3 regions of the Pseudomonas xanthosomatis genome follow, and region 2 is predicted to be linked to each of the others. Evidence: riboswitches for the same ligand, from Rfam matches in the RefSeq annotation. Region 2 holds a riboswitch; each other region holds the start of a gene.
What was found. A riboswitch is a leader RNA that binds a small molecule or an ion and turns the genes downstream of it on or off. The one in region 2 is predicted to bind cobalamin.

Region 1: linked by a shared signal. The riboswitch ahead of KSS93_RS14390 (TonB-dependent receptor) and the one ahead of KSS93_RS17070 (CbtB domain-containing protein) in region 2 are both predicted to bind cobalamin.
Region 3: linked by a shared signal. The riboswitch ahead of KSS93_RS18920 (ABC transporter substrate-binding protein) and the one ahead of KSS93_RS17070 (CbtB domain-containing protein) in region 2 are both predicted to bind cobalamin.

Annotation. Positions count from the first base shown of each region.
Region 1 covers NZ_CP077075.1:3,212,940-3,216,206, forward strand. Annotated here, with positions in the region: gene KSS93_RS14390 (TonB-dependent receptor) at 1-1,975, opposite strand, end outside; cobalamin riboswitch at 2,085-2,289, opposite strand; gene KSS93_RS14395 (outer membrane beta-barrel protein) at 2,415-3,161, shown strand; gene KSS93_RS14400 (GNAT family N-acetyltransferase) at 3,211-3,267, opposite strand, start outside.
Region 2 covers NZ_CP077075.1:3,828,316-3,831,582, forward strand. Annotated here, with positions in the region: gene cobW (cobalamin biosynthesis protein CobW) at 1-975, opposite strand, end outside; cobalamin riboswitch at 1,076-1,269, opposite strand; cobalamin riboswitch at 1,330-1,552, shown strand; gene KSS93_RS17070 (CbtB domain-containing protein) at 1,651-1,836, shown strand; gene KSS93_RS17075 (CbtA family protein) at 1,858-2,553, shown strand; gene KSS93_RS17080 (cobalamin biosynthesis protein) at 2,553-2,951, shown strand; gene cobM (precorrin-4 C(11)-methyltransferase) at 2,979-3,267, shown strand, end outside.
Region 3 covers NZ_CP077075.1:4,304,195-4,307,461, forward strand. Annotated here, with positions in the region: gene KSS93_RS18910 (BCCT family transporter) at 1-212, shown strand, start outside; gene KSS93_RS18915 (acetyltransferase domain-containing protein) at 457-1,623, shown strand; cobalamin riboswitch at 1,743-1,940, shown strand; gene KSS93_RS18920 (ABC transporter substrate-binding protein) at 2,065-3,078, shown strand; gene KSS93_RS18925 (FecCD family ABC transporter permease) at 3,075-3,267, shown strand, end outside.

The DNA of each region.
Region 1 (3,267 bases), 620 kb from region 2:
CTTGCCAGCCGATATTGCCATCGACCACGGTATAGCCCGGCACGCGCTGGCTGTTGGCGGTGTTGGCGTAGCGCTCGTCCACATAGCGCAGGCCGATGCCGGCATCTACCGCCTGGCTGAAGCCTTTGTTCAGCCACAGGTTGGCGGTGCGCCGCGGTACGTCGGTGGGGCGGTTGCCGGCGCGGTCATAGGCGATGCCGCCGTTCACCTCGTCGAACTGGTCGTACTCGGCCCGCACAAGCGCTGCGTTGGCCGACAGCTGCCACTGGTTGCCCAGCGCCAGTTCCAGGCTGGCTTCCAGGCCATCGGAGGTCTGCTGGCCGGCCTGCTGTTTGGCATGGGTGAGCGGGTCGCTGACCAGCAGTTTCTTTTTGACGATGTGGTAGGCCGCCAGGGTCCATTCGCCGCGCCCGGCCCAAAAGCGCTGTTTCAGGCCCAGTTCGGTCTGCTTGGCCTCGGTCAGGTCCAGGCTTTGCTCCGGGCGCAGGGTCAGCAGGTCGCCGACGCCGTCCTCGCTGGTGGAAAACTGGCCGTACAGTGACAGGTCGTCGCTGAGCGCATACACCAGGCCCGCTCGCCAGTTGCCGCCGCGCAGGCTGCGGTCGTTGCGGCTGTTGTTGACCAGGTCGTCGCGGTCGATGTGGTTCTGGTCGCGGCGAATGCCGGTGACCAGCGCCAGGCGCTCGCTCAATTGGGTGCGGTTTTCGGCAAACAGGGCGACGGTGTTGACCTTGGACAGCATCTGCGGTTGTGTCGGGCTGTTGCTATGGAAAGGGCCGGGGGCAGGGTGCCACGGGTCGAGCGGGTCGCTGCTGCCGTCTTCGTAGGGGAAGTTGCTGTCGATGTTGAAGCGGATGCGGTTGGCCTCGACGCCCACCACGGTCTTGCTGGCAAGGCCCAGCAGGCTGTGGTCGAAGGTGAAGCTCTGGCGGTCGCCGACCTGCTCCTGGTTGTGGCGGATTTCCAGGAAGCTGCCGCGCTGCACCGCAGAAGCGGACGGGTCCCAGCTGTAGCTTTCGGCGTTGCGCCAGTGGCGGCGGCTCTTGATGTAGTACAGCTGGTTGCTGGCCGACACGCTGTCGCTCAGGGCCCAGTCGGTGGTCAGGCGTGTCCATTCATCGTGGTAGCGCTGCACATCGTTGCTGACGTTGTAGTTTTTCTTGCGCAGGCTGTCGCGCAGGTGGCCGTCGATCAGCGGGGTGCCGTAGTAGTTGGCCGGCTGCGCGTCACCGCGTTCGTGGGCCAGGGTGAAGCTCAGGTTGTCGCTGGCATCGAAGCGCAGGGCGGCGCTCAGGGCCAGGCTGCGCGACTCGGTGCGGTCAACGTAGCCGTTACCGGCTTGCTGGTTGAGGGTCAGGCGATAGCTCAAGCGCTCGCTCAAGCTGCCGCCACTGTCCATGCCCAGTTGCTGGCGGCCCCACGAGCCATAGCCCAGGCGCAGGTGGTTGCGCACCTCGCCGGTCAGCGGCTTTTTCGGGACCACGTTGATCGTCGCCCCGGTGGCGCCTTCGCCGTACAGCACCGAGGCCGGGCCGCGCAGCACATCGATACGCTCGACCATCCACGGGTCTACCGGGAACGTCTGGGTGCCGGCACCGGTGTACAGGCGTGCGCCGTCGAACAGGGTCATCACCGAATTTTGCCCGGTGAAGCCGCGCGCCGACAGGCCGGTGCCGCCGTCGCCCGGGGTGCCGATGAAGGTCAGCCCTGGGGTGCGGCTTACGGCGTCCTGCACGGTGGCGTTGTTGCGCTGCTGGATCTGTGCCTCGCTGAGGGTGCTGGTGCTGGCGGGGGTGTCCAGGGCGCTGAGGTTCAGCCGCGAGCCAGCCGGGGTCGGGGTGGCCAGGTCGATGCTGCGTGCCTCCTGGCTGTCGGTAACAGCGGTGGAAGGCAGGGTCAGGGGTTCGTCGGCCAAGGCCGGAAGGGCGACGGCCAAACAGGCGGCCAGGGGGTGGAGCTTGCTGAATCGGGACATGTCGTTCCACTGCTGCAGGAATGAATGGATCCCGGTGGAAAACACGCAAAGGCGAACCACGCACGCAGGCGCGCACGCGGATACCGGCCTGCGCCCGCCCACCGCGGGTTGCCAAGTAAGGCTTCAGGCCGGTCTCCGGGCTTGCGAGGGTCGTGAAGCCTTCACCTTCCCATGCCAAGGCACAGTGGTGTGTCGAAGGGTTCGCTCGCTTACCGTTGCGGGGGCAGCGCCGGACTTGTCGCAAAAACGACGCACCGGCTTCCCGTTTCACCCTGCGCGCGGCGGCGCAGGACACCTGAAACTGGCGCGCATCTGACCACCAAAAGTGTGACGGGGCAATGGTTTAGCAGTTTTTACTGATTTTTTTCCGAACTTTTCCCAATGACGTTGTCTCGAAGGGCTGGTTTGTCATTCACTTACGTCATGGAGACTTTTGCCAATGTTCATCCGTAACCCGCTGCGCCACGCCTGCCTGCTGGCACTGATGGGCGCGCCCCTGGCCGCCAGTGCCGCACCCAGCACCGACCCGCTGTTCACCTTCGGCCTGCTGGGCTCGTACGACAGCTTCAAGTTCGAGGGCGGCAGCAGCTCGGACAAGGAGCACCTGGGCCAGGGCGGTGTGTTCGCCAGCTTCGGCAACAAGATGACTGCCGAGTCCGGGCTGATCTATCAGCTGGGGGCCGAGGCCAAGTACGGCAAGAAGAACGACAACAAGCTCAAGGAGGCCCAGGCCGAACTGGACCTGGGCTGGCGCGCCGCGCTGGATGCGCGCAACTTCGTCGATGTCACCGTAGGCGGTGGCTACAGCTGGACCCGCTTCGAGCCCGAGATCAACGACCTCGATACCCGCCTGACCTACAAATCGCCTTTCGCCAAGGCGGCGCTGGGTTACAACCACCAGTTCGACACCTCGACCCTGCGTTTCGAAGTGGGCGCCCGCCACACTATCGACGGCCGTGCGCGCATCAAGGTGGACGATTTTGGCAGCGACAGTGTCGACATGAAGGACCGCACCAACCCTTACGCCGAAGTCACCTTGCTGATGAACCAGCAGGGCAGCATGCCGGTGCAGGCCGGGGTGTACTACACCCGCACCGAGTACAAGGTCGATGGCGATTCGCCGGTGCTGGACAACAACAAGCTCAAGCGTGACGAGTTTGGCGTGAAGGTCGGGTTGGCGTTCTGATCAAAGTGTCCTGTCGCCGGCTTGCCGGCGACAGGGCCGCTACCGGGCATCAGCGCCCGCGTCGTCGCGACACCCGCGCCTCGATGTTCTTGCGCCCGATCAACAG
Region 2 (3,267 bases):
GCTGCGCCAGGCGCGGTCGAAGTGCTTGTCGAAGCGCGTGCCCACGCCCTGGATCAGCAGGCGCATCGGCTTGCCGGGGATCGCGGCGAAGCCTTTGGCGCGCAGGATGCCGAACTCGGTCACCAGTTGCGTCAGAGCATCGAGCAACAGGTTCTCGTCAGCTTCGGGCAGGTCGATGGAGATCGAGTCGAAGGCGTCATGGTCGTGGTCGTCATGCTCGTCACCGTCGTGGTGCGAATCATGGTGGGTGCGGCGGCCATCGATATGCGCCTCGGACTCGGCGCCCACGCCCAGCAGCACTTCCAGCGGCAGGCGGCCACTGCTGGCTTCGATCACCTTGACCGCCGGCGGCAGCTCTTCGGCCACCTCGGCGCGCACCTTGGCCAGGCCTTCGGCGTCGATCAGGTCGGCCTTGTTAAGTACCACCAGGTCGGCGCTGGCCAGCTGGTCGGCGAACAGTTCGTGCAGCGGCGATTCGTGGTCCAGGTTGGGGTCGAGCTTGCGCTGGGCGTCGACCTGGTCGGGGTAGGCGGCGAAGGTGCCGGCGGCCACGGCCGGGCTGTCGACCACGGTAATCACCGCATCGACCGTGCACGCATTGCGGATTTCCGGCCACTGGAAGGCTTGCACCAAGGGTTTGGGCAGGGCCAGGCCGCTGGTTTCGATGAGGATGTGGTCGAGGTCGCCGCGGCGCGCCACCAGTTCGCGCATCACCGGGAAGAACTCCTCCTGCACGGTGCAGCACAGGCAGCCGTTGGCCAGCTCGTACACGCGGCCGTTGGCCTCTTCTTCGCTACAGCCGATGCTGCACTGCTTGAGGATTTCGCCGTCGATGCCCAGCTCGCCGAATTCGTTGACGATCACCGCGATGCGGCGGCCCTGGGCGTTGTCGAGCATATGGCGCAGCAGCGTGGTTTTACCCGAGCCGAGAAAGCCGGTGACGATGGTGACGGGGAGCTTGGCCAGTGTTTTCATGGGAGGTGCCCTTGGCTGCAGTGGCGCGGGCATGCGGCGCGACAGCCACGGGCGTTGCCGGCCGGGCGCGTTCGCCACCGGATCACCCCGCCCGGTTTAAAGTCGAAAACGTTGCGAGGCAGGTCTCCTGGCTTGCACCGTGCCGGCGGTTGCCGGCGGGTTGGCGCCTTCCCGCGCGTGCGCAGTGGCTGTGCCAACCTCTAGTGCCTACAGTTGCGGGGGCAGCCGCGGCTTGGACCGCGTTCCCGTCTTAGCTCCGGCAGCAGCCGGAGAACCTCGAAGCGGCAAGGCTACGCAGTGCCTGCAATCCGGTCAACCGCCGCGGCGATTGACGCCCGCCCTGCCCCGTGATTTGCTAGCGCACTGCGTCAAGGTGCCCCCATTGGGGGTGAAACGGGAAACCGGTGCGCCAAGTGCCTTTTACAAGGCCTGGCAAAGCCGGTGCTGCCCCCGCAACGGTAAGCGAGTGATGCGTCTGAACCACTGTGCCAGCAGTCCGGCATGGGAAGGAAACGCATAACCTGGAGCCCCGCTCCACCTCGCCAGCCCGGAGACCGGCCTGGACGCCATATCAACACCCCGCGGTGGGCGGGCGCTGTCGTATCCCCTGGGCGCTCATGCCCGGGGTCGCCGCGCTTGCCCGTTGCCACAACAAAAGCAGCAGAGGAACGCGTCATGCCAATCAGCACCGCCAAACACAGCATCGCCACCCCTACCTCCCTCAGCCAGCGCATGGTCATCGCCGTCAGCGCCAGCCTGTTGGGCCTGTGCCTGGTGTACTTTGCCGGCTTCTCGCACATCGAGGCCGTGCACAACGCGGCCCACGACACCCGCCACAGCGCTGCCTTCCCCTGCCACTGACCGGTTACCGAGAATCCCTGCATGATTACGCGCATTGCCCGCACCGCGGGCTTCAGCGGGCTGCTCGCAGCCCTGTTGCTGACCTTGCTGCAAAGTTTCTGGGTGGCCCCGCTGATTCTGCAGGCCGAAACCTACGAGAGCGCAGCACCTGCCGCCGAACACCACGAGCACGGCGGGGCCGGCGCAGCCCATGAGCACGAACACGGCGGCGAGGCCTGGTCACCGGAAGATGGCTGGCAGCGCGTGCTGTCCACCACCGGTGGCAACCTGGTGGTGGCGGTGGGTTTTGCCCTGATTCTCGCGGCGCTGTACAGCCTGCGTGAGCCGGGCCGGGTGCGCACCGGCGCCTGGTGGGGGCTGGCGGGTTTTGCGGTGTTCTGCCTGGCACCGACCCTGGGCCTGCCACCGGAGTTGCCGGGCACCGCCGCAGCCGACCTAGGCCTGCGCCAAAGCTGGTGGATCGGCACCGCTGCCGCCACGGCTGCCGGCCTTGCGCTGCTGGTATTCGCACGGCACTGGTTGTTCAAGGTGCTGGGCGTGGCGCTGCTGGTGATCCCGCATGTGATTGGCGCGCCGCAACCACCGGTACACGAAAGCCTGGCCCCCGAAGCCCTTGAAACCCAGTTCAAGATCGCCTCCTGGCTGACCAACGCTGCATTCTGGCTGGCCCTGGGCCTGCTCAGCGCATGGCTGTTCCGCCGCTCCAGCGCCGCCTGATGTCTACCCCTGCGCTGTTCGCAGGCTTTGGCTGCCGCCGGGGTTGCCCAGTGGAAACCCTGGCGGTGCTGCTGCGCCAGACCCTGGCCGAACACGGCCTGTCGCTGAACGCCCTGCATGGGCTCGCCAGCATCCGGCGCAAAGCCCGCGAGCCCGGGTTGCTGGCACTGGCCGAGCGCCTGGGGCTGCCCCTCATCTGTTTCGATGCCGAGCACCTGCTTGGCTTCGAGCCACTGCTCAGCCAACGCTCGGCCGCAGCCTTCGCCCAGACCGGCTGCTGGGGCGTCGCCGAAAGCACTGCCCTGGCGCTGGCCGGTACCCGTTGCGCAACGCCCCGCCTGCGCGTGCCCCGGCAAATACTGGGCGGCGCTACCCTGGCGCTGGCGTACGGCGGATAATCCGCCTTTTTTCTGCAAGGATTTTTCATGACGGTCTACTTCATCGGCGCCGGCCCCGGCGACCCCGAGCTGATCACGGTCAAGGGCCAACGCCTGATCCACCAGTGCCCGGTGATCATCTACGCAGGCTCCCTGGTGCCGCCTGCGGTGCTCGAAGGGCACCGCGCCAACACCGTCATCAACAGTGCCGAGCTGCACCTGGAGCAGATCATCGATGCCATGCGCCAGGCCCACGCCAACGGCCAGGACGTGGCCCGCATACACAGCGGCGACCCGAGCCTGTACGGCGCCATCGGCGAGCAGATCCGCCACCTGC
Region 3 (3,267 bases), 480 kb from region 2:
GCGCCATCGCCGCCAGCCTGATCATTGCCGGCGGGCTGGTGGCGATACAGATGGCCAGTATCGTGGTGGGGCTGCCGATCGCGCTGTACATGCTGCTGACCGGCTACAGCCTGTGCCGCAGCTTGCGCGCCTATGAAGGGTCGGTGACCTTGGGCACCCCTGCCCCTGAAGCTGTGCGTGTGGTGGCCGGGACCGTCGTCGAAAGCCACTGACGCCACCTCCTGTAGCCGGCTTGCCGGCGATCACGGGCACCGCCCGCGCCATGCTACGAAGAACCGGGGCTGCCATTGCGCAGCCCCGGTTTTTTGTGTCGCCGATTCGTGCCCTATTGCCGGCAAGCCGGCTCCTAGCGGGCTGTGCGCTCGCGCATGGCAAAAAATGGCTGTGCCAAAATGAATAAATAGTTATAAGATAACGTTTCATTTGACACCCATTCCTGCCTGCGACCCAACCCCGATGACAAGCGCCTCAGCCACCCCTACCCTGCTCACCCAGCGCCTGCAGAGCATCGATGCCCTGCGCGGCCTGGTGATCCTGTTCATGCTGCTCGACCACGTGCGCGAGACCTTCTTCCTGCACCGCCAGGTCAGCGACCCGATGAACGTCGATGTCACCGACCCCAGCCTGTTCGCCAGCCGCACCCTGGCCCACCTGTGCGCACCGGTGTTCGTGCTGCTGACGGGCCTGTCGGCCTACCTGTACGGCGAGAAGTACCAGGGCCGCGCCGATGTGTCGGCATTCTTGTTCAAGCGCGGGCTGTTCCTGGTGGTGCTGGAATTCACCCTGGTGAACTTCGCCTGGACCTTCCAGCTGCCGCCGAGCGTGATCTACATGCAGGTGATCTGGGCCATCGGCGTGAGCATGATCGCCCTGTCGCTGCTGGTGTACCTGCCGCGCGCCGCGCTGGTGGCCCTGGGCGTGGTACTGGTGGCCGGGCACAACCTGCTGGACGGCCTGCACTTTGGCCCGGAGTCGGCGATGCACGTGCCGTGGGCAATTTTGCATGACCGTGGCTGGCTGGAGGTGTCCGACAGCCTGCGCCTGCGCACCTCTTACCCGGTGCTGCCGTGGATTGGCGTGATCGCGCTGGGCTACGCCCTGGGGCCGTGGTTCGGCCGCAGCAGCAATGCCGGCGTACGCCAAAAGCACCTGCTGCTGGCCGGCAGCGCTGCGCTGCTGGGCTTCGTGGTGCTGCGCCTGCTCAACGGCTACGGCGAAGCGCCATGGCACAGCTACCCGGCGCTCACCCAGACCCTGATGAGCTTCTTCAACATCACCAAATACCCCCCGTCGCTGCTGTTCCTGAGCCTGACCCTGGGCTGCGGCCTGTTGCTGCTGCGCGGCTTCGAGCGCGCAGGCGCGGCCCGCTGGATCGGCGTGCTGGCGGTATTCGGCGCCGCACCGATGTTCTTCTACCTGCTGCACCTGTATGTGCTGAAAGTGCTGTACGTGGCCTGCGTGGCGCTGTTCGGGCAGAACCATGGCGAGTACTTCGGCTTTGACGGCATTGGCGCGGTGTGGCTGGGCTCGGTGCTGCTGGCGGCGGCGTTGTACCTGCCGGTGCGCTGGTTTGCCCGGTTGAAGGCGCGTCGGCGTGATATCGCCTGGCTGAAATACCTTTGACGGCCGATCGCGGGGCAAGCCCGCTCCCACAAGCCCGCACACGGGGCTTGGCGTGGCAGCGGGTGTGCCCCGCGACAAGGCTGCAACGGTCAAAACCATTTCCACCGGCCGGTCGATGGTCTACCATGCCCGCCGCCGGTTTCCACCAGGAATTAATAGGGAATCCCCAGCCCGCCCAGCGCGTGCCAAAGGGAACTGCCCCCGCAACTGTAGGTGCCGAGCCCGCGCCATCGATGCCACTGGATCATGTATCCGGGAAGGCTGGCGCCGGGCCAGGACGCACCAGTCAGGAGACCTGCCGGCACACATTTACCAACCGGCGGGGTGTCCGGGATGGCCATCTCCACCCCTTGCGGGTGCTGCCCCTCGCCCTGCGCGACGGGCCCGGCGATGCCTGTCCGTGCGTTCATTCCGTGCACCGTAGATAGGAGATCGCCCACCATGCTGCCCCGTTTCGCCGCCCTGCTCGCCGGCCTGTCGCTGACTGGCCTCGCCCAGGCCGCCGCCACCCACTACCCGCTCACCGTCGACAACTGCGGCGCCCCGCAGACCTTCGCCCAGGCCCCCGAGCGCGCCGTGACCATCGGCCAGGCCGGCACCGAGATGCTCTACGCCTTGGGCCTTGGCGACAAGCTGGCCGGCACTTCGCTGTGGTTCAACAACGTGCTGCCCGAGTACGCCGCGCAGAACTCCAAGGTGCCGCGCCTGGCCGACAACGACCCAAGCTTCGAAGCGGTGGTGGGCAAGCGCCCGCAACTGGTGGCGGTGCAGTTCGAGTGGATGGTCGGCGCCCAGGGCGTGGTGGCAACCCGCGAGCAGTTCGACGAGCTGAAGATCCCCACCTACCTGCTGCCCTCGGACTGCGAAGGCAAGGACAACCTGGTGGGCGCCGACGGCACCCGCCTGCAGCCGTTCAAGGTCGACAGCATCTACAAGAGCGTCAGCCAACTGGCCGAAATCTTCGACGTGCAGGCCCGTGGCCAACAGCTCAACGCCGAGCTCAAGGGCCAGCTGGATCACGCCCGCCAGCAACTGGCCGGCAAGGACCTGAGCCACACCAGCGCGCTGTTCTGGTTCTCCAGCGCCGACCTTGAGATGGACCCGTACGTGGCCGGCCGCCAGGGCGTGGCCGACTTCATGCTGCAGACCCTGGGCGTGCGCAACGTGGTCGAGTCCAACGAAGAATGGCCCACCGTGGGCTGGGAAACCCTGGCCAAGGCCAACCCCACCTGGCTGATCATCGCGCGCATGGACCGCCGCCGCTTCCCCGCCGACGACTACCAGAAGAAGCTTGATTTCTTGCGTAACGACCCGGTGGCCAAGAACATGGAGGCGGTGAAAAACGGCCGCATCATCGTGCTCGACGCCGACGCCATGCAGGCCGGCATCCGCCTGTTCACGGGCCTGGAGCGGTTGTCCGCCGCCTTCGCCACGGGTAAAGCGCCGCAACCATGAGCCGCCTGTTCCCCCTGAGCCTTGCTGCAATGGTGGCCCTGCTGGCCGCGTTGCTGGCCGGTATCGCCATCGGTGAAACCCGCGTCACCACGCAGGTGGTGTGGCAGGTGCTGGCCAACCATTTGTGGCAGGCCGGCCACGTGCTCGACCCGATCGACGCCGGCATCATCTGGAACTACCGCCTGCCGC